DNA from 3 places in the Streptomyces sp. NPDC043746 genome. Region 3 is predicted to be linked to each of the others. Evidence: riboswitches for the same ligand, from Rfam matches in the RefSeq annotation. Region 3 holds a riboswitch; each other region holds the start of a gene.
What was found. A riboswitch is a leader RNA that binds a small molecule or an ion and turns the genes downstream of it on or off. The one in region 3 is predicted to bind cobalamin.

Region 1: it holds a riboswitch for cobalamin, as region 3 does, so the genes downstream of both, AC0682_RS16310 (cobalamin biosynthesis protein) here and AC0682_RS29870 (CoA-acylating methylmalonate-semialdehyde dehydrogenase) in region 3, are expected to answer to the same signal.
Region 2: it holds a riboswitch for cobalamin, as region 3 does, so the genes downstream of both, AC0682_RS05480 (ribonucleoside-diphosphate reductase subunit alpha) here and AC0682_RS29870 (CoA-acylating methylmalonate-semialdehyde dehydrogenase) in region 3, are expected to answer to the same signal.

Annotation. Positions count from the first base shown of each region.
Region 1 covers NZ_JBWKCM010000013.1:49,179-58,704, forward strand. Annotated here, with positions in the region: gene AC0682_RS16280 (VOC family protein) at 32-445, shown strand; gene AC0682_RS16285 (hypothetical protein) at 542-1,909, opposite strand; gene AC0682_RS16290 (alpha/beta hydrolase) at 2,095-3,222, opposite strand; gene AC0682_RS16295 (class II aldolase/adducin family protein) at 3,320-3,979, opposite strand; gene AC0682_RS16300 (inorganic phosphate transporter) at 4,257-5,531, shown strand; gene AC0682_RS16305 (hypothetical protein) at 5,544-5,783, shown strand; cobalamin riboswitch at 5,934-6,062, shown strand; gene AC0682_RS16310 (cobalamin biosynthesis protein) at 6,272-7,237, shown strand; gene AC0682_RS16315 (cobyric acid synthase) at 7,296-8,933, shown strand; gene AC0682_RS16320 (putative cobaltochelatase) at 8,930-9,526, shown strand, end outside.
Region 2 covers NZ_JBWKCM010000003.1:361,702-371,227, reverse strand. Annotated here, with positions in the region: gene AC0682_RS05495 (ABC transporter permease) at 1-62, opposite strand, end outside; gene AC0682_RS05490 (ABC transporter ATP-binding protein) at 59-1,030, opposite strand; gene AC0682_RS05485 (ribonucleotide-diphosphate reductase subunit beta) at 1,252-2,271, opposite strand; gene AC0682_RS05480 (ribonucleoside-diphosphate reductase subunit alpha) at 2,271-4,685, opposite strand; cobalamin riboswitch at 4,820-4,941, opposite strand; gene AC0682_RS05475 (GNAT family N-acetyltransferase) at 5,006-5,515, opposite strand; gene AC0682_RS05470 (hypothetical protein) at 5,515-6,189, opposite strand; gene AC0682_RS05465 (YbdD/YjiX family protein) at 6,361-6,564, opposite strand; gene AC0682_RS05460 (carbon starvation CstA family protein) at 6,561-8,786, opposite strand; gene AC0682_RS05455 (GntR family transcriptional regulator) at 9,060-9,526, opposite strand, start outside.
Region 3 covers NZ_JBWKCM010000044.1:23,223-32,748, forward strand. Annotated here, with positions in the region: gene AC0682_RS29850 (enoyl-CoA hydratase) at 1-684, opposite strand, end outside; gene mmsB (3-hydroxyisobutyrate dehydrogenase) at 681-1,613, opposite strand; gene AC0682_RS29860 (enoyl-CoA hydratase/isomerase family protein) at 1,610-2,677, opposite strand; gene AC0682_RS29865 (acyl-CoA dehydrogenase family protein) at 2,674-3,828, opposite strand; gene AC0682_RS29870 (CoA-acylating methylmalonate-semialdehyde dehydrogenase) at 3,825-5,327, opposite strand; cobalamin riboswitch at 5,555-5,733, opposite strand; gene cobF (precorrin-6A synthase (deacetylating)) at 5,932-6,735, shown strand; gene AC0682_RS29880 (hypothetical protein) at 7,123-7,320, opposite strand; partial or broken gene metE (5-methyltetrahydropteroyltriglutamate--homocysteine S-methyltransferase) at 7,461-9,068, shown strand; gene AC0682_RS29890 (lysine N(6)-hydroxylase/L-ornithine N(5)-oxygenase family protein) at 9,445-9,526, shown strand, end outside.

The DNA.
Region 1 (9,526 bases), on a different contig from region 3:
ATGGACGATCGGTCCGGGAGAGGTGAGGACCATGGCGGGCGCGGCGCAGGGTGTCCCGACGATCTACCCGACGGTGCTGTACGAGGACGCGAAGGCGGCGATCAGGACGCTGACGGAGGGCTTCGGCTTCACCGAGGAGGCGGTCTACGAGGGCGAGAACGGCAGCGTGCTCCACGCCGAGCTGTCCTGCGGCAACGGCAGGGTGATGCTCGGCTCCAAGGGCGGGTCGGGGGTCTTCGCGCGGGCGATGGCGGGGGCGGGGCCGGCGGGGGTGTACGTGGTGGTGGACGAGGTGGACGAGCACTACGCGCGGGCCCGGACGTTCGGCGTGGAGATCCTCATGGAGCCGACGGACCAGGACTACGGCTCGCGGGACTACATGGCCCGGGACGCCGAGGGCAACGTCTGGAGCTTCGGGACGTACGCACCGGGGTCCGCCGGGTGAACGGCGGGACCCGGCGGGGGGTCGCGGAGCGGGCGGCGCGGGGCGCGGGCCCGGCCCGTGGGGACGTTCCGCGTGAGGCCGCGCCCGCGGCGGCGGTCAGGCTCCGCCGGTGTGGACCTGGAAGGCGGCCCTGCGGACCGCCTTGGCCAGAGCCGGGTCGGGGTGGGCGGCGGCAAGGGCGACCAGGACCTGGACCGTGCGCGGGTGGCCGACGGCCCTGACCTCGTCGAGCAGGGCCGGGACGGTGCCCTGGACGGCGGAGTCCAGGTGGCGGACCAGGAGCCCGGTCTCGCCGTGGTCGGCGACGGCGGCGGCGGTGTCGACCCAGAGCCAGGTGGCCTCCTCGCGGCTGAGGATCTCCTGCGCGTCGTCAGGGTCGACCCCTTCGTACTCCGCGAGCCAGAGCAGGGCGTAGGGGCGTAGCGAGGGGTGGTCGACCACCGCGCGGACCTCGGGCTCGGCGGGGGCTCCGACGACGCGCAGCGCCTCGAAGGCCAGGCCGCGCAGGAGTGCGTCCTCGCCCCGGGCGACGGCGAGCAGCTCCGCGACGGCGCTGCCGACCGTACGGGCGGCCAGCCAGGCCCGGTACTCGTCGCGGGCCGGTCCGGGGGTGAGCCGGGCGCAGCCGAGGAGCATGTCGGCGGCGGACTGCTCGATGTTCCCGGCCGGGCTCTGGGCCGCGACGCAGATCTGTTCCAGCTTGACCCAGACCGCCCAGTTGCCGAGCGGGGTGAGGGTGGCGTGGCCGTTGCCGAGAGTCAGGGCGCCGACGGCGGCGAGGCCCTCCAGGGCCCAGTCGAGCAGCAGGGCGTCCAGGTCGGCGTTCCGGTCCGCCGAAGGCGCCGGGGCGGGCACGGACGCGGATGCCGGAGCGGGGGCCGGGCGTCCGTCGGCCGGAGCGCTCTCCCCGGCCGCGCGGCCGGTCCCGTACGGCACTTCGCAGCGCTCCCCCTGGAGTTCGGCGATGCGCTGGGCGAGGAGGTCCAGGAGGGCGGGTACGGGAACGGGGCCGGCGGAGAGCTGGAGGAGGGAGAGCACCTGGGGCACCGCCTCGACGGCTTCGGCGACCGCGCCGGTCTCGATGCCCTCGGGGGCGGCGTGGACCAGCGACCAGGCGTCGAAGAGCGCCACCCAGCCGCGGAGGACGGCCGAGTCGTCCCGGTCCCAGGCGCGCAGCCGCCAGCCGGGGCGGGCGGTGTCGCCGTGCAGCTCGATGAGGCCGGCCAGCCGGGCCCGGTCCCAGCCCGCGCGCACCTGGGCCGGGGAGAGTTCCAGGGCGGTCGCGGCCCGTTCGAGCGCCTGGGCGGCGAGCGGGGCGGAACTGCCGGGTGCCGGGGCGTCGGCCGCCCAGTGGGCGATGCGGACGGCGTCGGCGAGGGCCGCCCTGGCCTGGCGGGCCAGTTCCGTGCGGGGCGGGGTGCCCTCGGGGGGCCGGGGGGCCGGCCTGGTGCGCCGGGTGGACACGGCCCTGCGGGCGGTGGTGAGGGGTCGCGGGCGGACAAGTCGCAGCCTGGAGTCGCGCGGGGTACGGGACGTCACGGGAGCAGTCTTGCCCCTGACGGCCCGAAAGCCCAAACGGAAGGCGTTTCCCCGCTAACGGCGCCGTGGCACGGGGACGGGTGACCAAAGGGACCGATCCCCGCATCACCTCACATCAGGGGCGTGAGGAAGCGTCGGAGGGCCTCCTCGTAGCGGCCGGGATCGGCGTTCCACATCGACGCGTGCGGAGCCTGCCGTACGGCGTGGAGGCTGATCAGGTCCGGGCGGCGGGCGGCCAGTTCCCGGGAGGGGGCCCAGGGGGCGATGGTGTCGTCGGGGCCGTGCAGGATCAACGTGGGGGCGGGCAGCGCGTCGGGCAGGGCGGGGTCCAGGAGCGGGTCCGAGGCCATCCCGGTCCGGCCCTGGGCGGCGCGGACGGCCAGCGGCAGCAGGGCGGCGGGCACCCCGCGGGCGACGGCCAGGGCACGCAGGGTGGTCTGCCAGTCCAGGACCGGGGAGTCCAGGACGAGGCCGCCGATCCGTTCGCGGAGCGGGGAGCTGACGGCCGCGTGCAGGGCCATGGAGGCGCCGGTGGACCAGCCGTACAGGATCACGCGCCGGGCGCCGTAGCGGACGGCGAAGCGCATCGCCGCGTCCAGGTCGCGCCACTCGGAGGCGCCGAGGTGGCCGAGGCCGTCGGCGGGGCGGGGGGCTTGGGGGTCGCCCCGGTAGGCGAGGTCCAGCACGGGGAGGTGGCGCTCGCTGAGGAAGCCCATGAGGTTCATGGGGTGGTCGCGGGTGGTGCCGAGCCCGTGTGCCGTGATGACCCAGGTGTCGCGCTTGCCGGGCACCCACCAGGCGGGCAGTGAGCCCAGCTCGCCGGGGATCTCGACCTCCCGGTACTCCAGGCCGAGGGCGCTGCCCGGGTCACCCCGGTGCAGCTCGGGCGTGAGGCGGACCTTGTCGCCCGGCTCCAGGGTGCCGGTGTCGATCTGCTCCAGCCGGCGGACGACGGTGTCGGCGGTGGTCCCTGCTCCCTCGACGACGGGGCCGACCACCGCGTGGACGCCCGGGCCCTCGATCCCGTACGTGCCGGGGCGGAGCGCGGCGAGGGAGCGGGTCAGGGTGATCCGGCCGGGCGCCGTGGCGTGGACGGTGAGTCTGCGGTCGGCGGGGAGGGGCCGTCCGGGCGCCGCCTTGAGGGCGGCGTCGCTGGCGTACCGGCCGGCCGCGACCGCTGCCGCGCCGACGCCGAGGATCGTGGTGACGGCCGTTGCCGTCGCAGTTGCCGGGCGCACCGCTCCAGTGTCGTGGGGCGGGCGGCGCGGTGCCAGTGGGCGGGGGCCGTCCGGTGCGGCGCCCGCTCCTTCGTGACCGCCCGGGAGGGCCGGGCGGTCACCCCGTCTGTCCGTATCCCTTCAGCGCTTCGGTGACCTCGTCGAGCTGGGCGCGGCTGAGCAGGGACGGGCTCAGGCCCGGTACGGCGTTCGCGGTGAGCCAGAGGCGGCAGAGCCACTCCAGTTGGACGGTGCGCTCGTAGGCCTGGTCGGGGGTGGTGCCGTAGGTGACGGTGCCGTGGTTGGCGAGCAGGCAGCCGGTGCGGCCCCGGAGGGCGGTGAGCATGGCGTCGGCCAGCTCCGGGGTGCCGTAGCGGGCGTAGGCGGCGGTGCGGACGGGGCCGCCGAGGAGGGCGGCCGCGTAGTGCACGAGCGGCACCTCGGTGACGAGCGTGGAGACGGCGGTGGCGTGCACGGCGTGGGTGTGGACCACGGCGGCGGCGTCGGTCTCGCGGTAGACCGTGAGGTGGAGGGGGAGTTCGCTGGTCGGCCGGAGCTCCCCGAGGACCTGGCGGCCGTCGAGGTCGACGCCGACCGCGTCCTGTGGTCCGAGCCGGTCGTAGGGCACCCCGCTGGGGGTCACCAGGACCAGGTCCCCGACCCGGACGGAGACGTTGCCCGAGGTGCCGACGACCAGCCCGTCGGCGGCGCTGCGGCGGGCGGTGTCGACCACCTCCCGCCAGCCCTGGGAGACGGATTCCGGCTGCTGCTCGCTCATGGGGCGAGCGTAGGGGTGACGGGCCGGAAGCGGAACGTGACCCCCCACGTGACGGGTATCTCTTCCGGGCCCGAAACCGCCCGTCAAAGTCTTCCCCAACGAGGGGTAAAGGGCTGCCCGGCCGGTGTCCCACAGGCCTTTCCCAGCCCCTCCCGCACACAAGCGGAACCATGGCACTCCGGTTGGAGACACCACAGCGCCCCGCTCAGTTCATCTTCCGTTCACCCAGGTTGCCTACGGTCCACGAGCCACTGACGTCGAACGATTGCCTGGGTAAATGGAACACATCACGCTGCTGCTTGCGATTGTGGTCGTAACAGCTCTCGTGTTCGATTTCACGAACGGTTTCCACGACACCGCCAACGCGATGGCGACCACCATCTCGACCGGCGCGATGAAGCCCAAGACAGCGGTGGCCATGTCCGCCGTTCTCAACCTGATCGGCGCGTTCCTGTCGGTGGAGGTCGCCAGGACGATCTCCGGCGGGATCGTCAACGAGGACGGCATCAGAACAGAGGTCATCTTCGCGGCGCTGGTCGGCGCCATCCTGTGGAATCTCCTGACCTGGCTGGTCGGTCTGCCGTCCAGCTCCTCCCACGCCCTGTTCGGCGGTCTGATCGGTGCCGCCGTGATGTCGGCCGGCTGGTCCTCGATCAACGGCGGCACGGTCGTCACCAAGGTGCTGCTGCCCGCGATCGCGGCCCCCCTGGTCGCCGGTATCGCCGCGATGCTGGCCACCCGGCTCACGTACCGGATCAACCGGAACGTCACCGACCCGAACCAGCAGAAGTCGACCGCCAAGGGCTACCGGGCCGGGCAGATCGCCTCCGCCGGTCTCGTGTCGCTCGCCCACGGCACCAACGACGCCCAGAAGACGATGGGCATCATCACCCTGGCGCTGGTCACCAGCGGTGTCCTGGCCCCCGGCTCCAACCCGCCCCTGTGGGTCATCGTCTCGGCCGGCATCGCCATCGCGCTCGGCACCTACCTCGGCGGCTGGCGCATCATCCGCACCATGGGCAAGGGCCTGACCGACCTCCAGCCGCCGCAGGGCTTCGCCGCCCAGACCAGTGCGGCCACGGTCATCCTGGCCTCCTCGCACCTCGGCTTCTCGCTCTCCACCACGCAGTCCTGCTCCGGCGCCGTCATGGGCGCGGGCCTCGGCCGCAAGGGCGGCGTGGTCCGCTGGTCCACCGCCACCCGGATGTTCGTCGCCTGGGGTCTGACCCTCCCGGCCGCCGCCCTGGTCGGCGCGGGCGCCGAGTTCCTCACCAAGCAGGGCCCGTGGGGCGTGGCCGCCACCGCGGTCATCCTCGTCGGCGGCTCCTTCGCCATCTGGGTGGCCTCGCGCCGCGAGCCGGTCGACCACACCAACGTCAACGACACCGAGGACACGACGGCGAACGAGCCGCAGGGCGTCGTCACCACCGCCATCGCCGCGGTCGCGCCGCCGCCCACCGCCGCTGCGGTCCCCGACCTCTCGACCACCATCCCGGCCCCGGCCCCGGCCGCGGCGCCCGACGACACGCCCCGCCCCGCGGCCACGGTGTAAGGACGGATCCGCATGAAAATCGACTGGGCAGCTCTCGCCTCCGTCTTCGGTGTCAGTCTCGTCGTCACCGTCGCACTGGTCGGCGTCTTCACCCTGGGCATCGTCGCCCTCTCCAAGCTGTCGACCCCGGCCGACGGCGACACCCCCGCCCCCTCCGGTGGCACGGCGGCACTGGCTCGCACCGGCGCGTACGCCGCCTTCGCGGCGTGCGCGGCGGCGGTCGCGTACGGGATCTACCTGATCGTCGCCTGACCCGCGCCGACGCGCTCCGTCGGGCCGGACACACCACCGTGTGTCCGGCCCGATGTGCGTCTGCGCACACCGGGCCTCCGCAGGTCAACAGCGAGTTGACGGCCGTTCTCGCAACGTGGTGGACTGCCCGGGCCATTACGGCGACAGGAGAGGAAGCCGGTGCGAATCCGGCGCGGTCCCGCCACTGTCACCGGGGAGCACTCCCCCACATCGGAGTCACGGCCCGCCGCACGCGGGCTGGAAGGCCGGGGGAACTGCGGATCCGGAAGCCAGGAGACTCTCGTCGCCGGACACGTCGAACCAGGGCGCGGACCCTGAGTGAGGACCTGACGCCATGCCTGGCCGCCGAGCGCCGCAGCTGCCGCCGTTGTCGTTGCCGCCTTTCCCGTACGCCGGTACCTCCCGCCCCACGACGGCCTGACCCCGTGCGTGCCGATCGCGCTTCCCTGCGCGCCGATCGCCTTCCCGTACGCCCCGATCGCGCTCCCCTGCGCGCCGGGCGCGTCTTCGCGTACGGTGCCGCCGCCGGGCTGGTCGCCGACACCCTGCTCGGGGACCCGCGCCGGGGGCATCCCGTCGCCGGTTTCGGGCGGGCCGCCGCGCGGGTGGAGTCGCTGCTCTGGCGGGACGACCGGGGCCGGGGCGCGCTGCACGCCCTCGTCTGCGCCGGAGGCGCCGTGGGGGCCGCCGCGTTGGCCGCCCGTGCCGTACGGGGGCGCCCCGCGCTCGCCGTCGCGCTGACCGCCGCCACCACCTGGTCGGTCGTCGGCGGCACGTCGCTGGGCCGGGAGGCCCGCGCCGTCGGGGGCGCACTGGCCGCCGGAGACATGGAGGTGGCCCGGGAGCGCCTGCCGCATCTGTGCGGGCGCGATCCGCACGCGCTGGACGGGCCGGGGATCGCCCGCGCGGTCGTGGAGTCGGTCGCGGAGAACACCTCGGACGCCGTCGTCGGCGCGCTGGTGTGGGGCGCGATCGGCGGGGCCCCCGGCCTCGTCGGCTTCCGGGCCGCGAACACGCTGGACGCGATGGTCGGTCACAAGTCGCCCCGCTACCGGCGCTACGGCTGGGCCTCGGCCCGCCTGGACGACGTGGTGGGGTGGCCCGGCGCCCGGCTGACGGCCGCGCTGGCCGTGGTGGCCGGGGGGCGGCCGACCGAGGCCGTACGCGCCTGGAAGGCGGACGCGCACCGGCACCCGAGCCCGAACGCGGGTCCGGTGGAGGCGGCGTTCGCGGGGGCGCTCGGCGTACGGCTGGGCGGCACGCTCGCGTACGCGGGGCGCGTGGAACACCGGCCGGTGCTGAACGGGGAGTTCGGGCGGGAGGTCCGGGGCAGCGACATCGAGCGGGCCGTGCGGCTGTCGCGGCGGGTGAGTGCGCTGGCCCTGGGGGTGTGTGTGGCGGGCCGGCTGGTGGCGGGGCACCTCGTCGCGGGGCGGAAGCGGGAGCGGGCATGAGCGGTACGGCATCGAGCGGTACGGCATCGAGCGGTGCGGTACGGGAACGGGGGCGGGTATGAGCGGCGGCGGGCTGCTGGTCGCGGGAACGACCTCGGACGCGGGCAAGAGCGTCGTCACGGCGGGCATCTGCCGGTGGCTGGTGCGCCGGGGCGTGAAGGTCGCGCCCTTCAAGGCGCAGAACATGTCCCTCAACTCCTTCGTCACCCGCGAGGGCGCGGAGATCGGGCGCGCCCAGGCCATGCAGGCGCAGGCCTCCCGGGTGGAGCCGACGGCCCTGATGAACCCGGTCCTGCTCAAGCCCGGCGGCGACCGGTCCAGCCAGGTCGTCCTGATGGGCAGGCCGGTCGGTGAGATGAGCGCCCGGGGGTACCACGGGGGCCGGCAGGAGGCACTGCTCGGCACCGTCACGGACTGCCTGGAGCAGCTGCGGTCGGCGTACGACGCGGTCATCTGCGAGGGCGCCGGCTCCCCGGCCGAGATCAACCTCCGGCGCACCGACATCGTGAACATGGGGATCGCGCGGGCCGCGCGCTTTCCCGTGCTGGTGGTCGGGGACATCGACCGGGGCGGGGTCTTCGCCTCGTTCTTCGGGACGACGGCGCTGCTGGGCGCCGAGGACCAGTCACTGGTCGCGGGGTACCTGGTGAACAAGTTCCGGGGTGACGTCTCGCTGCTGGAGCCGGGGCTCGACATGCTGTACGGGCTGACCGGGCGGCGTACCTACGGGGTGCTGCCGTACGCCCACGGGCTCGGCATCGACGAGGAGGACGGCCTGCGGGTCTCCCTGCGGGGCGCGGTACGGGAGTCGGTCGTGGCACCGCCGCACGGGGAGGACGTGCTGCGGGTCGCGGTCTGCGCGGTGCCGTTGATGTCCAACTTCACGGACGTGGACGCGCTGGCCGCCGAACCGGGGGTCGTCGTGCGGTTCGTGGACCGGGCCGAGGAGCTGGCCGACGCGGACCTGGTCGTCGTGCCCGGCACGCGCGGCACGGTGAAGGCGCTGGCCTGGCTGCGCGAGCGCGGTCTCGCCGAGGCCCTGGTGCGGCGGGCGGCCGAGGGGCGGCCGGTGCTGGGGATCTGCGGCGGGTTCCAGGTCCTCGGTGAGCGCATCGAGGACGAGGTGGAGTCGCGGGCGGGGGTCGTGGACGGGCTGGGGGTCCTTCCCGTACGCATTCGCTTCGACCGCGCCAAGACGCTGGCGCGGCCGGTGGGTTCGGCGCTCGGTGAGGTGGTGGAGGGGTACGAGATCCACCACGGGGTGGCCGATGTACGGGGCGGGGAGCCGTTCCTGGACGGCTGCCGGGTCGGGGCGGTCTGGGGGACGCACTGGCACGGGTCGTTGGAGAGCGATGCCTTCCGGCGCCGGTTCCTGGAGGAGGTGGCGCGGGCCGCGGGCCGGCGGTTCGTGCCCGCGCCGGACACCTGTTTCGGGGCGCTGCGGGAGGAGCAGCTGGACCGGCTGGGGGATCTGGTGGAGGAGCACGCGGACACGGACGCGTTGTGGCGGTTGATCGAGGGGGGCGCGCCCGGGGGGTTGCCCTTCGTACCGCCGGGGGCTCCGCCGTCGGCGGCGGGTGCGGGTGCTTCGGAGGGCCGGGACGCCGCCCCGGACCCCGCTCCTCGATCGCCGGAGGGGCTTGATGTGACCGGTCACGTAGAAGCCGAACAGCATGTCGACCAGGAGGCCTTGTGAGTACGCCCTATCCCTTCACCGCGATCGTCGGGCAGGACGACCTGCGGCTCGGGCTGTTGCTGAACGCGGTCAGCCCGGCCGTCGGCGGAGTGCTCGTGCGGGGTGAGAAGGGGACCGCCAAGTCCACCGCCGTGCGGGCGCTGGCCGCGCTGATGCCCGAGGTCGCCGTCGTCCCGGGGTGCCGGTTCTCCTGTGACCCGGTCTCGCCCGATCCGGCGTGTCCCGACGGGCCGCACGCGGAGGCGGCCGGGGCGGCGCGGGCCGCGCGGACCGTGGAGCTGCCCGTGGGCGCGTCCGAGGACCGGCTCGTGGGGGCGCTGGACATCGAGCGGGCGCTCTCGGAGGGCGTGAAGGCGTTCGAGCCGGGGCTGCTGGCCGACGCCCACCGCGGGATCCTGTACGTCGACGAGGTCAACCTCCTCCATGACCACCTGGTGGACCTGCTGCTGGACGCGGCGGCCATGGGTGCCTCGTACGTCGAGCGCGAAGGCGTCTCCGTACGGCACGCGGCACGGTTCCTGCTGGTCGGGACGATGAACCCGGAAGAGGGCGAGCTGCGGCCGCAGTTGCTGGACCGGTTCGGGCTGACCGTG
Region 2 (9,526 bases), on a different contig from region 3:
AGTGGCCGTTTCGCGGAGGCGGGGGCCGTCTTCGCCGAGGCGGGGGCGGGTGCGGCGGTCATCCGCGGTCCGCGTAGATCCGGTGGATGACGCTCTCCAGCTCGGGTTCCACGATCGAGAGGTCGGTCACCCGGTGCTGCGCCAGCACCGCCGCCACCAGTTCGGCGGGCGGGGTGCGTACGGGGTCGAAGCGCAGCCACACCCTGCCGTCCTCCCGGCGGACGACCTCCGCGCCCTCGACGCTCTCCAGCCGGTCGGTCTGCACCACGAGTTCGCGGTGCGGGGCATAGCGGGCCTTCAGCTCGTCCACCGCGCCGTCGTAGGCGACCCTGCCGTGGTCGATGAGGACGATCCGGTCGCAGAGTTCCTCGACGTCGTCCAGGTCGTGGGTGGTGAGGACGACCGTCGTACCCGATTCCCGGTTCAGTTCCCCGACGAAGGTGCGTATCCGCTCCTTGGCGATGACGTCGAGTCCGACGGTCGGCTCGTCCAGGTAGAGGATGTCCGGGTCGTAGAGCATCGCGGCGGCGAGGTCGCCGCGCATCCGCTGGCCCAGGGAGAGCTGACGGACGGGGGTGTCGAGGAACGGGCCGAGGTCGAGCACCTCGCTGAACTGCCGCTGCCTCTCGCGGAACCGGGCCTGTGGCACGTCGTAGAGACGGCCGATCAGCCAGAGCGAGTCGCGCAGGGGCAGGTCCCACCAGAGCTGGCTGCGCTGGCCGAAGACCACGCCTATCCGGCGGGCGTTGCGGGACCGGTCCCGCCAGGGCGTGGCACCGGCGACCGTGACCGTGCCGGACGTGGGGACGAGGATGCCGGTGAGCATCTTGATGGTGGTGGACTTCCCCGCGCCGTTGGGGCCGAGATAGCCGACCATCTCGCCCTGCTGGACCGTGAAGTCGACGCCGTCGACGGCACGTTTGACGGTCCGCTCACGGGTCAGGAGCGTGCGGATGCCCGCGAAGGCGCCCTCCTGCCGTTTGGGTCGGCTGAACTCCTTGACGAGGTCTGCCACTTCGATGACGGCCATGTGCGCCTCTCCTGGAGCGAGCCGGCCCTGTGGGGGCGAAGTCGAGCTGAGAGTGTGCACGCGGAGGTTTGGTCTAGTCCAATCATTTTCCGTCCGGCCGGTCTCCGTCCTGCCGTGGGGGAACGCGGAAGCCCCACCGTGCACGGCAGCACGGTGGGGCCCCTTTGTTCTCCGCAGTCCGGAAGCGGGTCCGGCGGTCCGGAACGAGGTCCGGAGCGGGCCTAGAAGTCGTCGTCGAACCCGACCGAGCCCTCCACCGCCACCTGGTAGGCGGACGGGCGGCGCTCGAAGAAGTTCGTCAGCTCCTGGACGCCCTGGAGCTCCATGAAGGAGAACGGGTTCTCCGAGCCGTAGACCGTCGGGAAGCCCAGGCGGGCCAGGCGCTGGTCGGCGACGCACTCCAGGTACTGGCGCATCGACTCGGTGTTCATGCCGGGCAGGCCTTCGCCGCACAGGTCGCGGCCGAACTGGAGCTCCGCCTCGACGGCCTCCTTCAGCATGTCGGTGACCTGCTGCTGGAGCGCGTCGTCGAAGAGCTCGGGCTCCTCCTTGCGGACGGTGTCCACGACCTCGAAGGCGAAGTTCATGTGCATGGTCTCGTCACGGAAGACCCAGTTGGTGCCCGTGGCGAGGCCGTGCAGCAGGCCGCGCGAGCGGAACCAGTACACATACGCGAAGGCGCCGTAGAAGAACAGCCCCTCGATGCAGGCCGCGAAGCAGATCAGGTTCAGCAGGAAGCGGCGGCGGTCGGCCTTCGTCTCCAGCTGGTCGATCTTCTCGACCGAGTCCATCCACTTGAAGCAGAACTGCGCCTTCTCGCGGATCGAGGGGATGTTCTCCACCGCCGCGAACGCCGCCGCACGGTCGTCCGGGTCGGGCAGGTAGGTGTCCAGCAGCGTCAGATAGAACTGGACGTGCACGGCCTCCTCGAAGAGCTGCCGCGACAGGTACAGCCGCGCCTCGGGGGAGTTGATGTGCTTGTAGAGCGTCAGCACCAGGTTGTTCGCCACGATCGAGTCGCCGGTCGCGAAGAAGGCGACCAGGCGGCCGATCATGTGCTGCTCACCCGGCGACAGCTTGGCGAGGTCGGCCACGTCCGAGTGGAGGTCGACCTCCTCCACGGTCCAGGTGTTCTTGATCGCGTCCCGGTAGCGCTCGTAGAAGTCCGGGTAGCGCATGGGGCGCAGGGTCAGCTCGAAGCCCGGGTCGAGCAGGTTCTTCTCGCTGTTCGTGGTGCTCATTACTGGCAGGCCTCGCAGGACTCGGGGTTTTCGAGGGAGCAGGCGATGGCGTCCGCGTCGGGAGCCGTCGCCTGCTGTACGGGGATGGGGGCGGCGGCCGCCGCCTGGCCGGACGCGGCACGGGCGATCCGGGTCGCCGGGCGCGAGCGGAGGTAGTACGTCGTCTTCAGCCCCTGCTTCCAGGCGTACGCGTACATCGAGGAGAGCTTGCCGATCGTCGGCGTCTCCAGGAACAGGTTGAGCGACTGGCTCTGGTCGAGGAACGGCGTACGGGCCGCCGCCATGTCGATCAGACCGCGCTGCGGGATCTCCCACGCCGTGCGGTACAGCGCCCGCACGTCCTCGGGGATCCACGCGAAGCCCTGGACCGATCCGCTGGCCTCGCGCAGCGCCTCACGGGTGCGGGCGTCCCAGACGCCGAGCTTCTTCAGCTCGTCCACGAGGTAGGCGTTGACCTGGAGGAACTCACCGCTGAGCGTCTCGCGCTTGAACAGGTTGGAGACCTGCGGCTCGATGCACTCGTACACACCGGCGATCGAGGCGATCGTGGCGGTCGGCGCGATGGCGAGCAGCAGCGAGTTGCGCATACCGGTCTTCGCGACCCGGGCGCGCAGGGCGTCCCAGCGCTCCGGCCAGTTCAGCTCGGTGTCGTAGTGGTCGGGGTGCAGCACACCGCGCGCGGCACGCGTCTTCGACCACGCGGGCAGCGGGCCCGAGCGTTCGGCCAGGTCGCAGGAGGCCTCGTACGCGGCGAGCATGATGCGCTCGGAGATCTTCGTGGAGAGCGCGCGGGCCTGCGGGGAGTCGAACGGCAGGCGCAGCTGGAAGAACACGTCCTGGAGGCCCATCGCGCCCAGGCCGACCGGCCGCCAGCGGGAGTTGGAGTTCCCGGCCTGCTCGGTCGGGTAGAAGTTGATGTCCACCACCCGGTCGAGGAAGGTCACTGCCGTACGGACGGTGGCGTCCAGGCGCTCCCAGTCGATCGAGCCGTCGGCGACGAACGCGCCCAGGTTGACCGAGCCCAGATTGCAGACGGCCGTCTCGCCGTCGTCGGTGACCTCCAGGATCTCCGTGCACAGGTTCGAGGAGTGCACGACCCGGCCCGGCTCGGCGGTCTGGTTCGCGGTCCGGTTGGAGGCGTCCTTGAACGTCATCCACCCCTGGCCGGTCTGCGCGAGGGTCCGCATCATCCGGCCGTACAGCTCGCGCGCCGGCATCGTCTTGCGGGCCAGCCCCCTGGCCTCGGCCGCGCGGTAGGCCGCGTCGAACTCGTCGCCCCACAGGTCGACCAGCTCGGGCACGTCGGCGGGCGAGAACAGCGACCACTCGGTGTCCGCGTCGACGCGGCGCATGAACTCGTCCGGGATCCAGTGCGCCAGGTTGAGGTTGTGCGTACGCCGCTGGTCCTCACCCGTGTTGTCGCGCAGCTCCAGGAACTCCTCGATGTCCGCGTGCCAGGTCTCCAGGTAGACCGCCGCCGCGCCCTTGCGCCGACCGCCCTGGTTCACCGCGGCCACGGAGGCGTCCAGCGTCTTGAGGAACGGCACGATGCCGTTGGAGTGCCCGTTGGTGCCCCGGATCAGCGAACCACGGGCGCGGATACGGGAGTAGGAGAGGCCGATACCGCCGGCGTGCTTCGAGAGGCGTGCCACCTGGTGGTAGCGGTCGTAGATCGAGTCCAGCTCGTCCTTGGGGGAGTCCAGCAGATAGCAGGAGGACATCTGCGGGTGCCGGGTGCCGGAGTTGAAGAGCGTGGGGGAGGAGGGGAGGTAGTCCAGCTTGCTCATCAGCCCGTAGAGCGCGGCGACCTCGTCCAGCGCCCGGACCGACTCGTCCTCGGCCAGCCCCGAGGCCACGCGCAGCATGAAGTGCTGGGGCGTCTCGATGACCTGACGGGTGATCGGGTGCCGCAGCAGGTAGCGGCTGTGCAGCGTACGGAGACCGAAGTAGCCGAAGCGGTCGTCCGCGCCCTCGGCCAGCGTCCGCTCCACCAGCGCGTCCAGCGCCTCGGCGTGCAGCTCCACGAAGGCGGCGGTGCGGTCCGCGATCAGGCCCTCGCGGTGGCCGACGGCGACCGAGGCGGAGAAGGACGTGGCGCCCTGGCCCGCGGCCTCGTCGGCGATCGTCCGGGTCAGCAGCCGGGCGGCGAGCTTGGAGTACGCCGGGTCCTCGGAGATCAGGCCTGCCGCCGCCTCGGTGGCCAGCATGCGCAGCTCGGCCTCGTCGGAGCGGGCGTTGCGCCCGCGGAGCGCGGAGGCGGCGACCCGTCCGGGGTCGGTGTCGGGCAGATCGACGGTGAGGTCGGTCAGGGTCCGCAGCAGGGCGGTCCCGGGTCCGTCGGTCGTGCCTGCTCCGGACGCGGTGGAGGCAGCGGATTCGGTGGCTGAAACCGGATCGGCGGGCGCGATGGTCACTGGGCTTTCCCTCGCTCGGCTGGGGGCCGGCGGCGAGCGGGGAAACCGGGCAGCGCGATGCCTGACGAGGCAGCACTGCTACGGCGTCCACCGGCCCATCCGCGAGGCCCGGACGTCTGGCGTCCGGTTCGGTCGAGCCGGACGCACTGTCGACAGGTCTTCGGACTTGGGGTGTGCAAAGCACACTGATCACACCGTTGCGGGACAGTTCCGGATTCACACCGGATTCCCCTGCGGCGACAGCGAGGTCGAGCATACATGTGGGGGCCGCCAGATGATGCGGCCCCCACATGTTGTGTCGCGTCGATTCGGTGTGCCCTTCAGGAGGCCGCCTCCAGCTCCAGCCTGAAGGTCATGAGGCGCATGCCCGGCACCGGCTGCCAGTCCCGCTCAGGGGTCCGCAGAAAGCCGAGCCGACGGTAGATCCTATGGGCCGGGAGCATGGCCGGCTGCGTCGACAGCACCAGCCCCCGGACGCCTTCGGCGGACCGGGCCCGCTCGACGCACGCCCGTACGAGAGCCTCTCCCACGCCCCGTCCCCGCCCCGCGCGGGCCACGGCCAGCATCCGGAACTCGGCCTCGTCCGGACCGGCGATATCGCGCCAAGGAGTGCCGGGAGCGGCATACGTGACACCCCCGAGCACCACCCCGTCCGCGTCGAGCGCCACGAGCACCTCGGCCTCGGCCGCCCGCTGCTCCACCGCCCGCAGTCTGAGGAGGTAGGGGTCCTGAGGGCCGTCCAGCAGATCATCGCCGAGATAGGCCTCGGCGATGATCTCGCCGAGCACGGTGTACTCGGCGGGCTCCGCCACCCTGACTGTCAGATCCATCAGCCGCTCGCCCCCACCCCGTTGTTCGGGGCGCCGTCGCCCACCGGCGGCAGGTCGCCCCGCTCGACGGGCTGTGGTCCGGAGCCGCCCCCGGGCGGCAGCAGCCGGTCCAGCTCGTGGTCGTCGGCGCGGTGGGCGGCACGCGCCGCCGACCGCAGCGTCGCCCGGTCCACCTGCTCGCGAGCCCCGCTCACCGTGATCACCAGGTCGCCCTGTTCCCGGGCGTACGCGTGGCCCGACTCCGTGGCGCGGTAACGGTGTTCGCCGTCCCGCTCGCACGTCACCAGGGGCTCCTGACCCCCGTCGGGCGCGGAGGCCTCCGTGCAGTCGGCCACGGCGTGCGGGCGGCGTTCCACCGACAGCTGGAGCACCCCGCCGTCCGGCGAGGTGTAGGAGCTGCCGAACCCGTCGTCACCGAGCACCCCGACCGACTGACGCGCCACGGTGTAGCCCGCGGCCTCGGTCACCCAGACATGCTCCGTGACGAGCTGCGCGGCGCCGGCCCGCGCCTCCAGCTCCGCCCGGTCGGGCGCCGGTCCGGCCGATGGACTCCGGTCCGCCGACGACTCCGAGCCGGGGGCCGACGCGGTGCCGCACCCCGTCACCGCCGCCAGGGCCAGTGTCACGGCCAGGAGGAGGGGCCGGAGCCGGGGGGACCGGGAGCGCGATGTCATGGGCACATCCTTTCGTACGGCCGGGGCCCCGCGCACCGGGAAACCGAGGGCGGCCGGGCTCGTCCCAAGGCGCGAAAGGGGGCCGCCGCGCCCCTGGAAGGGGTGCGACGGCCCCGATCGGCCGAGCAGCACCGGCCGGTGGTGGCCGGCAGCCTGATCGACCGGTGGCGGTCAGCAGCAGCGGAAGCCCTCGCGGGGGTCCGCCTCGCGGGCGTCCGTACGGCTGCGCTCGAAGGCCCGGCGGCTCATCACGGGTGTGTCGGGATCGTGGGCCCTGGCGTGCGCCACATAGCGGTCGTACGCGGCTTCGCCGGTCAGCTCCCGGACGTAGAAGCGGATCCGTCCCGCCATCCGCCGTACGTCCGCGACCGTCATGTCCGGCTCCCCGTCCCGGCCGGCTCCTTGCGGAGGCCGCCCTCGGGGCCGACTCCGGCCTCCGCCAGTTCGGCCTTCTCCTCCTTGGTGGCGAAGAGCGAGGCCGGGGCGACGAACTTCGACCGCACGTACGGCGTCTCGTGGAGCCTGACGCTCTCCGGATCGCGGATGGCCCGGTAGCAGACCCGGCCGGCGTCCACGAGGACGATGAGGATGAGGAGGGCGAAGAGCGCGCAGAGCACCCCGTCGACGGTGGAGTTGGTGACGATGGTCCGCATGTCGTCCATGGACTTGGCGGGCGCCAGCACCTCGCCCGCGTCGATCCCCGCCTGGTACTTGTCGCGCTGGGCGAAGAAGCCGATCTTCACGTCGGAGGAGAAGATCTTCTGCCAGCTCGCGGTGAGGGTGACGGCCACGTCCCAGGCGAGCGGGACGGCGGTGACCCAGGCCCACTTCAGGCGGCCCGACTTGACCAGCAGGGTGGTGCAGACCGCCAGTGCCACGGCGGCCAGCAGCTGGTTGGCGATGCCGAAGAGCGGGAACAGCTGGTTGATGCCGCCCAGCGGGTCGTGCACGCCGACCCAGAGGAAGTAGCCCCAGCCGCCGACCACGACGGCGCTGGCGAACCAGACGCCCGGCTTCCAGCTGACCTCGCGGAACGGCTTGTAGGCGTTGCCCAGCATGTCCTGGAGCATGAAGCGCCCGACCCGGGTGCCGGCGTCCACGGTGGTGAGGATGAAGAGCGCCTCGAACATGATCGCGAAGTGGTACCAGAACGCCTTCATCGCCGTTCCGCCGATCACCGCGGAGAAGATCTCCGCCATGCCGAGCGCGAACGTGGGCGCGCCACCGGTCCGGGAGAGCAGGCTGGCTTCCTCGACGTCCTTGGCGGCCTGCGCCAGGGCGTCCGGGGTGATGGTGAAGCCGAAGTTGGCCACGGCCTCGGAGGCGGACTGGACGCTGTCACCGATCACACCGACGGGCGCGTTGATGGCGAAGTACAGCCCCGGGTCGATGATGCAGGCCGCGATCATGGCCATGATCGCCACGAACGACTCGGTCAGCATGGCGCCGTAGCCGATCATCCGGATCTGCGTCTCCTTCTGGACCATCTTCGGCGTGGTGCCGGAGGAGACCAGGGAGTGGAAGCCGGAGAGCGCCCCGCAGGCGATGGTGATGAAGACGAACGGGAACATCGAGCCGGCGAAGACCGGCCCCTGTCCGTTGGTGGCGAAGTCGGTGACCGCGGGCATCTTCAGCGTCGGCAGCGCGATCACCACGCCGAGGGCGAGCAGCGCGATCGTGCCGACCTTCATGAAGGTGGAGAGGTAGTCGCGCGGGGCCAGCAGCAGCCAGACCGGGAGCACGGAGGCGAGGAACCCGTACGCGACCATCCAGACGACCAGCGTGCCCGGCTCCAGGGTGAAGAACTCCGCCCACGAGGACTCGGCCACCCAGCCGCCCGCGACGATCGCGAGGAGCAGCAGTGCGACGCCGATGAGGGAGACCTCACTGACCTTGCCGGGCCGCAGGATGCGCAGGTACACGCCCATGAAGAGGGCGATCGGGATCGTCATGCCGATGGAGAAGACGCCCCACGGGGAGTGGGCGAGCGCGTTCACGATGACCAGCGCGAGGACCGCGAGCAGGATGATCATGATGATGAAGACGGCGACCAGGGCGGCGATCCCGCCGACCGGCCCTATCTCGTCGCGCGCCATCTGGCCCAGCGAACGGCCGTTGCGGCGGGTGGAGAAGAACAGCGTCACCATGTCCTGGACGGCACCGGCGAAGATGACGCCGACGACGAGCCAGATCGTGCCCGGCAGATACCCCATCTGGGCCGCGAGCACCGGGCCGACCAGCGGACCGGCCCCGGCGATGGCGGCGAAGTGGTGGCCGAAGAGGACACGTCGGTCGGTGGGGTGGAAGTCGACACCGTTGTCCTGCAGTTCGGCCGGGGTCGCCCGGTTCTTGTCCGCCTTCAGGACCCGGTTGGCGATGAACCGGGAGTAGAAGCGGTACGCGATGGCGTACGAGCCGAGCGCCGCCGCCAGCATCCAGGCGGCGGAGACCTCCTCACCCCGCGAGAGCGCGAGGGTGGCCCAGCCGATGGCGCCGACGACGGCGACCAGGCTCCAGACGACGATGGACTTCGGGGTCGGCGACCGCCGTCCCGGCGCCTGTGGAACCGGTGGTGCTGGTGTGGGCGATTCCGGCATATCGATCCGTCCCCTCGCGTGATCACTGGCGTAACGTGCGCGAAATCTAGGTGCTGCGACCGCTCGCGGGAACCCTTGTCCGCATACCGGTCGCACCTCACCGATGTCTTCACCGATGTTCCGCGGTAAGGACACGGACGGGAGGGAGGATCGGTTCACCCGGTGCCGCGGGAGCCGGGTCCGACCGAAAACGGGCGGTGGCCCCGGGGGAGGGGATCCCCGGGGCCACCGCCCGGTCTCGCGCTGCGCCCGCGGCGCGTGCGCCGGGTGCGCTCAGTCCGTCGGCCGCTTCAGACGGGCCACGAACTTGTACCGGTCGCCCCGGTAGACCGAGCGCACCCATTCCACCGGTTCGCCCTGGCCATCGATGGAATGGCGGGAGAGCATCAGCATCGGCAGCCCCACGTCCGTCCCCAGCAGACCGGCCTCGCGCGGGGTGGCGAGTGAGGTCTCGATGGTCTCCTCGGCCTCGGCGAGGCGGACGTCGTACACCTCGGCGAGCGCGGTGTAGAGCGAGGTGTACTTCACCAGCGAACGGCGCAGCGCCGGGAAGCGTTTGGCCGAAAGGTGAGTGGTCTCGATCGCCATCGGCTCCCCGCTGGCGAGCCGGAGCCGCTCGATGCGCAGCACCCGGCCGCCCGTCGAGATGTCCAGCAGCCCGGCGAGCGTGTCGTCCGCCGTGACATAGCCGATGTCGAGCAGCTGGGACGTCGGCTCCAGGCCCTGGGCGCGCATGTCCT
Region 3 (9,526 bases):
CTCGAAGGCGCGGTCCACCGCCTCCTTCGCCATCATCGCGACCGGCGCCGACATCCCGGCGACCGTCTCCGCGACCGCCAGCGCCTCCGTCAGCAGCTCCGCGTCCGGGGCGATCCGGGAGACCAGCCCGGCCCGTTCCGCTTCCTGGACGTCCATGTTCCGGCCGGTGAGACAGAGGTCCATCGCCTTGGCCTTGCCGACCGCCCGGGTCAGCCGCTGGGAGCCGCCGATGCCGGGGATCACCCCGAGCCGGATCTCCGGCTGCCCGAAGACGGCCGACTCCGAGGCGATCACCAGATCGCAGAGCATCGCCAACTCGCAGCCCCCGCCCAGGGCGTAGCCCCGTACGGCGGCGATCGTCGGGGTCCGGAGACGGCCGAGCCGGTCCCAGGCGGTGAACCAGTCGCTGAGGTACATGTCCATGTAGCTCTGCGGCTGCATCTCCTTGATGTCCGCCCCCGCCGCGAACGCCTTCTCGCCGCTGCCGGTGATGACGATGCAGCCGACGCCCGGGTCCCGGTCCAGCGCCTCGGCCGCCTCCACCGTCTCCCGCATGACCTCCAGGCTCAGCGCGTTGAGCGCCTTGGGGCGGTTCAGGGTGAGCAGGGCCGTACGGCCCCGGCGCTCGACCAGGATCGTTCCGTACGGGCCCGGGGTGGAGGGGGTGTCGTCGTGCTCGCTCATGCGGTGGTGCCTTCCTGCGTCTGGGTGGTCTGCGACGAAGCGGTGCGGATGGCGCGGACGATCCCGGAGAAGTCCTGGTCCGCCCCGTCCCCTTCCGCGAACCGGGCGTACAACTCGGCGGCCTTGAGCCCTAGTCCGGCGTCGATGCCGCCCGCGCGCAGGGCGTTGGCGGCCAGCGCGAGATCCTTCGCCATCAGGGGAGCGGCGAAGCCGGGCCGGTAGTCGCGGTTGGCCGGACTGGTCGGCACCGGGCCGGGTACCGGGCAGTTGACGGTGAGGGCCCAGCACTGGCCGGAGGCCGCAGACGCCACGTCGTACAGCGCCTGGTCGGAGAGGCCGAGGCTCTCGGCGAGGACGAACGCCTCGCTCACGGCGATCATCGAGACGCCGAGGATCATGTTGTTGCAGATCTTCGCCGCCTGCCCGGCACCGGCCCCGCCGCAGTGCACGGCCTTCCTGCCCATCACGGACAGCAGCGGCTCGGCCTGGGCGAATGCGGCCTCGTCGCCCCCGGCCATGAAGGTGAGGGTGCCCGCCTCCGCGCCCACCACCCCTCCGGAGACCGGGGCGTCCAGCGAGCGGTGACCGGTCGCCGCCGCTGCCGCGTGGGCGGCGCGGGAGTCGGCCACGTCGATGGTGGAGCAGTCGACCAACAGCGTGCCGGGGCGGGCTGCTTCGAGCAGCCCCTGCTCCCCGTAGAGGGAGAGGACATGGCGGCCGGCGGGCAGCATGGTGATCACCACATCGGCCACCGCGGCCGCATCCGCTGCGGACTTCGCCCGCTCCACCCCGCTCTCCCCGGCGGCGGCCAGACAGCTCTCCACCAGGTCGTGGCCGAGCACCCGGTATCCGGCCCGGACGAGGTTGGCGGCCATCGGGCCGCCCATGTGGCCGAGGCCGATGAACGCGACGGTCGTGGTGGTGGTCACCAGGGCACCTCCTGCGGTGAGTCGGCTGCGGCGAGGAGCGGTTCCCCGTCGCCGGTCGGTGCGAAGTACCGGGCCACGTCCGCCTCCGTGACCTCCACGAGCGTCCCCGGGGTCCAGCGGGGGGTGCGGTCCTTGTCGATGACCTGGGCGCGGATGCCCTCCGCCAGATCGGCGGAGGAGAGCGCCGCGCACGAGACGCGGTACTCCTGCTCCAGCACCCGCTCCAGCGGCCCGAGTCCACGGGCGCGGCGCAGCGCGGCGAGGGTGACCTTGAGCGCGACGGGCGAACGGCCCAGGATCGTCTTCGCCGCCTCACCGGCCGCCGGGGCGTCGAAGGCCAGCAGCCGCTCCACGATCTCCTCGACCGTGTCGGCGGCGTAACAGCGGTCGATCCAGGCCCGGTCGGCCTCCAGCGTCCCGGGGGGTGCCTCCCGGACGTGTCGGCCCAGCACCTCGGGGACCTCCCCCGTCCGCAGCGCGGCGAGGAACGCGGGCAGCTCGTCCGCCGGTACGAAGTGGTCGGCCAGTCCGCACAGCAGTGCGTCCCGGGCCCCCACCACCGCCCCGGTCAGGGCGAGATGGGTGCCCAGCTCCCCGGGGGCCAGCGCCAGCAGATACGTGCCGCCGACATCCGGCACGAAGCCGATCCCGGTCTCCGGCATGGCGACCTTCGACCGCTCGGTGACGATCCGGACGCTGCCGTGCGCCGAGACACCGACCCCGCCGCCCATGACGATGCCGTCCATGATGGCCACGTACGGCTTCGGATAGCGGGCGATCCGGGCGTTCAGCCGGTACTCGTCGCGCCAGAACGCGGCCGACGCCTTGCCGCCCGCGCGGGCGTCCTCGTAGATGGACCGGATGTCGCCGCCCGCGCACAGGCCGCGCTCCCCGGCCCCGGTGATGACGACCGTGGCCACCTCCGGGTCGTGCTCCCACCGGTCCAGGGCCGCCGCGATCGTCCCGACCATCGCGTGGGTCAGGGCGTTGAGCGCCTTGGGCCGGTTCAGGGTCACCACCCCCGTACGCCCCTCGGTACGGACGATGACGGGCTCCTCGGTCATCGCAGGGCTCCCGTCAGACTCCGGGCCACAATGACGCGCATGATCTCGTTGGTCCCTTCCAGGATCTGGTGGACCCGCAGGTCCCGGACGATCTTCTCGATGCCGTACTCGGAGAGATAGCCGTAGCCGCCGTGGAGTTGGAGTGCCCGGTCCGCGACCGCGTACCCGGTGTCGGTGGCGAACCGCTTGGCCATCGCACACAACTCCGGTGCACCGGCCGCCTTCCGGTCCAGCGCCTCGGCGGCCTGCCGCACCAGCGCCCGGGCGGCGGCCAGTTCGGTCGCCATGTCGGCCAGCCGGAACTGCAGCGCCTGCGCCTCCAGCAGCCGGGCCCCGAACGCCTCGCGGTCCGCGAGATGCGCCAGGGACCGGTCCAGCGCGCTCTGCCCTCCGCCCAGGGAGCAGGCGGCGATGCCCAGTCGGCCGCCGTTGAGGCCGTTCATCGCGATCCGGAAGCCCTCGCCCTCCGAACCCAGCATCCGGTCGGCGGGGATGCGCACGCCGTCGAGCAGGACCTGCCGGGTGGGCTGCGCGTTCCATCCCATCTTCTTCTCGTTGGCCCCGAACGAGAGACCCGCGTCGTCCCGTTCGACGAGGAACGCCGATATCCCGCCGGGACCGCTGTCGCCCGTGCGGGCCAGCACGATGTAGAGGTGGGTGGCGCCCGCCCCGGAGATGAACTGCTTCGTGCCCGTCAGGACGTAGTGGTCGCCGTCGCGCTCCGCACGGGTGCGCAGCGCCGCCGCGTCGGAGCCCGCGCCCGGCTCGGTCAGGCAGTAACTGCCCAGCTGCTCCATGGTGCACAGCTCCGGCAGATACCGGGCGCGCTGCGCGTCGGTGCCGTACTGGTCGACCATCCAGGCGACCATGTTGTGGATCGAGAGGTACCCGGCGACGGACGGGCAGCCGGTGGCCAGGGCCTCGAAGACGAGGACCCCGTCGGAGCGGGACAGCCCGGAGCCGCCCACCTCCTCCCGTACGTACACACCTCCGAGACCGAGGTCCGCCGCCTTCCGCAGGACGTCGACGGGGAAGTGCTTGTCCTGGTCCCAGGCCACCGCGTGCGGGGCCAGGTGCTCCTGGGCGAAGTCGAGCGTCGTCTCGACGACCGCGAGCTGGTCGTCGCTGAGCAGGGTGGTCACAGCGCTCATCCCATGGTCGGAATCGTGAAGCTCGCGCCGTCCCGGATGCCCGAGGCGGGCCAGCGCGAAGTGACGGTCTTGGTACGGGTGTAGAAGCGGATGGCGTCCGGGCCGTGCTGGTTCAGGTCACCGAAGCCGGACCGCTTCCAGCCGCCGAAGGTGTGGTACGCCACCGGCACCGGGATCGGCACGTTCACGCCGACCATGCCGGTGTCGACCCGGCGGGTGAAGTCGCGGGCGATGTCGCCGTCGCGGGTGAAGAGGGAGACGCCGTTGCCGTACGCGTGTTCCGAGGGCAGCCGCAGCGCCTCCTCGTAGTCCGCCGCACGGACCACGGAGAGCACGGGCCCGAAGATCTCCTCCTGGTAGATCCGCATGTCCGGGGTGACCCGGTCGAAGAGCGAGGCGCCCGCGAAGAATCCCTCCTCGTGGCCTTCGAGGGTGAAGTCCCGGCCGTCCACGACCAGTTCCGCACCCTCCTCGACACCGAGGCCGACATAGCCGCGCACCCGGTCGACCGCGTCGCGGCCCACCAGCGGCCCGAAGTCGGCGTCCGGGTCGTCCGATCGGCCGATCCGCAGCTCACCGATCCGCTCGGTGAGCCTGGCGACCAGCGCGTCGGCGGTGGCCTCACCGACCGGCACGGCAACCGAGATCGCCATGCACCGCTCGCCCGCCGAGCCGTACCCGGCCCCGATCAGGGCGTCCACCGCCTGGTCCAGATCGGCGTCCGGCATCACGATCATGTGGTTCTTGGCTCCACCGAAGCACTGCGCCCGCTTGCCGTGGGCCGCGGCCGTCGCGTAGATGTGCGCGGCGATCGGTGTCGAGCCGACGAAGCCGAGGGCCTTGACGCGCGGGTCCTCCAGCAGGGTGTCCACGGCCTCCTTGCCGCCGTTGACGACGTTGAGGACCCCCGGCGGAAGCCCGGCCTCCAGGAAGAGTTCGGCCAGCCGCAGCGGCACCGACGGGTCACGCTCCGACGGCTTGAGGATGAAGGCGTTACCGCAGGCCAGAGCCGGTGCGGCCTTCCAGAGCGGGATCATCGCCGGGAAGTTGAACGGGGTGATGCCCGCGACCACACCGAGCGGCCGGCGCAGCGAGTGCACATCGATTCCCGCGCCCGCGTTGTCGGTGAACTCGCCCTTCAGCAGATGCGGGACACCGGCCGCGAACTCCACCACGTCGAGACCGCGCGCGATGTCGCCGTGCGCGTCCGCCACGGTCTTGCCGTGCTCGGACGAGAGCAGCCGGGCCAGGGAGTCCTTCTCCTTCTCCACCAGCCGGAGGAAGCGCAGCAGCACCCGGGCGCGGCGCTGCGGGTTCCACTCGCCCCACTCCCGCTGCGCCTGGGAGGCATCGGCGACGGCCGCCTCGGTCTCGGACCGGTCGGCCAGCGGCACCCGGGCCTGGACCTGACCGGTGTTGGGGTCGTAGACATCGCCGTACGTGCCGGAGGCGCCGGGCGTGTGCTTGCCGCCGATGAAATGGGTGAGTTCGCGGACCATGGAAACCTGCTCTCGTCGGTGAGATCGTCAGGAGAGATCCGGGGATGGCGCACGGCTGCCACCGGCCCACGCACCGGTCGGGTGCACGGGGGCGCGGAAGGACTGCCGCCAGGGGGGACGCGAAGGGCGGGGGCCGTCAGGGGGCGGGGAGAACCGCTCGCCGGGACGGGCCTGCGGGGCCGTGGGTGCGGACCGGTGCCATGCGTGTCTGCTCCATCCTCGTGGAAACACGGAACGACCCCGTGGCCGGTATCCTGACTCCCGGATCGACGCGCGCCCTCCTGCCTTCCCGACGGCTGGTTCGCCGTCAGTGGCGTGTCCTGCGAGGACGGACTCCCCGGTCACAGTGGCGGGACCGCGCCGGAATCGCACCGGCTTCCCTGACACCACGGGCCTTCGAGGCGCCCGGCACCATGCCGGTCGCCCTTCTGCCCACGAACATATAGTTGGACGTCCTAGTAAGTCCACCCCCCGTCGCCCCGACCTGCGCGCGCCCTCGCTCCGGCTCGACGCCCGCCTCGCCCCTGGCGCGTCCGCCCGGCCTGGTGGTCCCTCTCGCCCCCTGCCCGGGCCGGGCAGGCCGGCCCTGGCATGATCGGCCGACATGAGCGACGCACCCCCACGCCACATCCTCGTCATCGGCATGGGCGCCGGTGACCCCGACCACCTCACCCTCGCCGCGATCAAGGCGATGCGCCGGGCACAGGTCTTCTTCGTGCTCGGCAAGGGCCGCGAGAAGGAGTCCCTCATCCGGCTGCGACGGGACATCCTGGCCGAACACCTCACCCATCCCTACCGGGTCGTCGAGGCCGAGGACCCCTGGCGGGACCGCACCCAGGACGACCGGGGGCGCTACACCTCGGCGGTCCACGACTGGCGCCAGCGCCGCGCCGACATCTGCGAACGCCTGATCATCGAGGAGCTGGCACCGGGGGAGTGCGGGGCCTTCCTGGTCTGGGGCGACCCGTCCCTGTACGACAGCACCCTGGCGATCCTGGAGGACATCCGGGACCGGGGAACGGTGGAATTCGGCCATGAGGTGATTCCCGGCATCAGCAGCGTCTCCGCCCTCGCCGCCCGCCACCGCACGTCCCTGAACCAGGTCGGCCGCCCGATCCACATCACCCCCGGCAGGCGGCTCGCGGAGGGGTTCCCGGACGACGACGGCGACATCGTGGTGATGCTCGACGGCCACGAGAGCTTCACCCGTCTGACGGGCCGGGGGCTCTGGATCTACTGGGGCGCCTACCTCGGCACCCCGGACGAACTCCTGGTCTCCGGCCCGCTCGACGAGGTCGCGGAGCGGATCAGCCGTGTGCGCGCCGAGGCCCGCGAGCGGCACGGCTGGATCATGGACACGTACCTGCTGCGCCAGGGCCCGGGGGCGCCGGGCGGCGTGGGAGGCTGAGGCGGCGGGCGGTCCGTGCGGTGCTCGCGCCGGAGGTGGTGCGGGCGCGCGCAGCGGTTGCGCCTCAGGCGGGGCGGGCGCTCACGGCGGTCCGGAGCCTCAGGTGGCGCGGGCGCTCACGGCGGTCCGGAGCCTCCGGTGGTGCGGGCGCTCACGGCGGTCCGGAGCCTGAGGCTGTGCGTGCTGACGCCCCAGGCGGTTGGGACGGCCCTGGTGCTGCTGCCTCCGGGCGGCCCGGACGCCTCGGGAGGCGCGGGCGCCGCCCACACCTGAGGCGGCGTCGGCCGCTGAGGGCCCCGGCCCGTGAGCGGGGGCCCGGACAAGGGAGGGAGGGCCGGGCGAGGCGCGGGCTCAGGTGCCGCACCTCCTCGTCGGGCCCGGCCGGGGTCAGCCCCGGGACTCGTGCGCCCGGATCAGGCCGAGCCCATGGCCGAGGCTCGGGCACTCGGCGCTCAGGTCGTTGCCCCGCACCAGATAGTTGTCCACGCGCCCGTCGGTGGCGCGCTCCACGGCCCGGTACTGCGTGCCGTTCACCGTGATCGTCCAGCCGTCGCCGTCCTGGGCCCAGCCGACTGTCTTCTTCATGCAGCGCTCCCCTTCTCTCCTCGCCGCCGCGGGTCGGCGGCCGTGTATTGGCAAGAAGAACGGCCTGTGGCGCTCTGTGGTTCCGGCTCGCCTACGCCATTCGGTTACATCTGTGTCACCGTGCCCCCACCAGCTGACCGGAAGTCAGCGAACGGGCGAAGAGGAGCCGAACCTCCTACTTCGGGCGGCTCGGGGAGGCCCTGCCCGTCCTGGCCAAGTCCCCGGTCGAGGGGATCGCGCTGGACTTCACCGAGTCGGGCGCCGCCAACCTGGACGACCTCGCGGCGGCGAGTGGACTGCCCGGCAAGCGGCTGGTCGCCGGCGTCGTCAACGGCCGCAACATCTGGATCAACGACTACGAGAAGTCGCTCGCCACCCTCGGCACGCTCCTCGGCCTCGCGGACCAGGTCGACGTTTCCGCCTCCTCCTCCCTCCTGCACGTCCCGCTGGACGCGACGGCCGAGCAGGACATCGACCCGCAGGTGCTTCGCTGGCCGGCCTTCGCCCGGCAGAAGACCGCCGAAATCGTCGCCCTGGCCAAGGGGCTGTCCCAGGGCACCGAGGCCATCGCCGCCGAACTCGCCGCCAACCGGGCCGACCTGGACTCACGCGCCGACGCCCCCATCACCCGCGACCCGGCCGTGCGGGCCCGTACGGCGGCCGTCACCGACGCCGACGGCCGCCGCTCGCAGCCGTACGCCGAGCGCTCCGCCGCCCAGCGCGCCCACCTCAAGCTGCCGCTGCTGCCGACCACCACCATCGGCTCGTTCCCGCAAACAGCCGAACTGCGCACCGCACGAGCCGATCTGAGGGCCGGACGGATCGACGAAGCCGGGTACGAGGAGCGCGTCAAGAACGAGATCCGCGAGGTCCTCTCCTTCCAGGAGAAGGCCGGGATCGACGTCCTGGTCCACGGTGAGCCCGAACGCAACGACATGGTGCAGTACTTCGCGGAGCAGCTCACCGGCTACCTCGCCACCCAGCACGGCTGGGTCCAGTCGTACGGCACCCGCTACGTCCGCCCGCCGGTCCTCGTCGGGGACATCTCGCGCCCCGGGCCGATGACCGTGCGGTGGACGGCGTACGCGCAGTCGCTCACCGAGCGCCCGGTCAAGGGCATGCTCACCGGGCCGGTCACCATGCTCGCCTGGTCCTTCGTCCGCGACGACCAGCCGCTCGGCGAGACCGCCCGCCAGGTCGCCCTCGCCCTGCGCGACGAGGTCAACGACCTTGAGGCTAACGGCACTTCGGTGATCCAGGTCGACGAGCCCGCACTGCGCGAGACGCTTCCGCTCCGGGCCGCCGAGCACACCGCGTACCTGGAGTGGGCGACGGAGTCCTTCCGCCTTGCCACCTCCGGGGTGCGACCGGACACCCAGATCCACACCCACATGTGCTACGCGGAGTTCGGCGACATCGTCCAGGCCATCGACGACCTCGACGCCGACGTCATCAGCCTGGAAGCCGCCCGCTCCCACATGCAGGTCGCCCGCGAACTGGCGGCCCACGGCTACCCGCGCGAGGCCGGGCCCGGCGTCTACGACATCCACTCGCCGCGCATCCCGAGCATCGAGGAGGCGGCGGGCCTCCTGCGCAAGGGGCTTGAGGCCATCCCGGCCGAGCGGCTGTGGGTGAACCCCGACTGCGGCCTGAAGACCCGCGGATGGCCCGAGACCCGGGCCTCCCTGGAGAACCTGGTAGCCGCCGCGCGGGAGATCCGCGCGGAGCTGCCCACCGACGCGGCGTGATCCGACCCGGTGCGGGATCGGCCACCGCCGCTCCCGCGCCGGGGGCGTCCCTCGTGAGGCCCGTGCCCCCGACTTCGGTCGGGGCACGCTCGTTCGGAAGTCCGGCCGACCGGGCAGGGTGGCCGGAGTGCGGCTCCCCCGGTCGCGGACTTAGGTTAGCCTAACCAGCGAATCCCGGTTGTGGATCTTGTACTTCGATCGAAGGGCTTCGCCATGGAGCGTGCTCAGGGCCTACCACCCGCCGAACTCCCCCTGGAGCGTGCGGTGTGAGCGCCGAAACGGGAGACCTCCTCGCGGGCGGCGCCGAGGGGCCCTGCCGAGGAGAGGCTGTCGCCATGACGTTGCCGGCCCGCACGAATCCCGTTGGAGGAACCGCATGACGCCCGCACCGCGAACACCGCCCCTCGACCTGCTGGGGGTGGGCGCAGGCCCCTTCAACCTCTCGCTCGCCGCCCTCG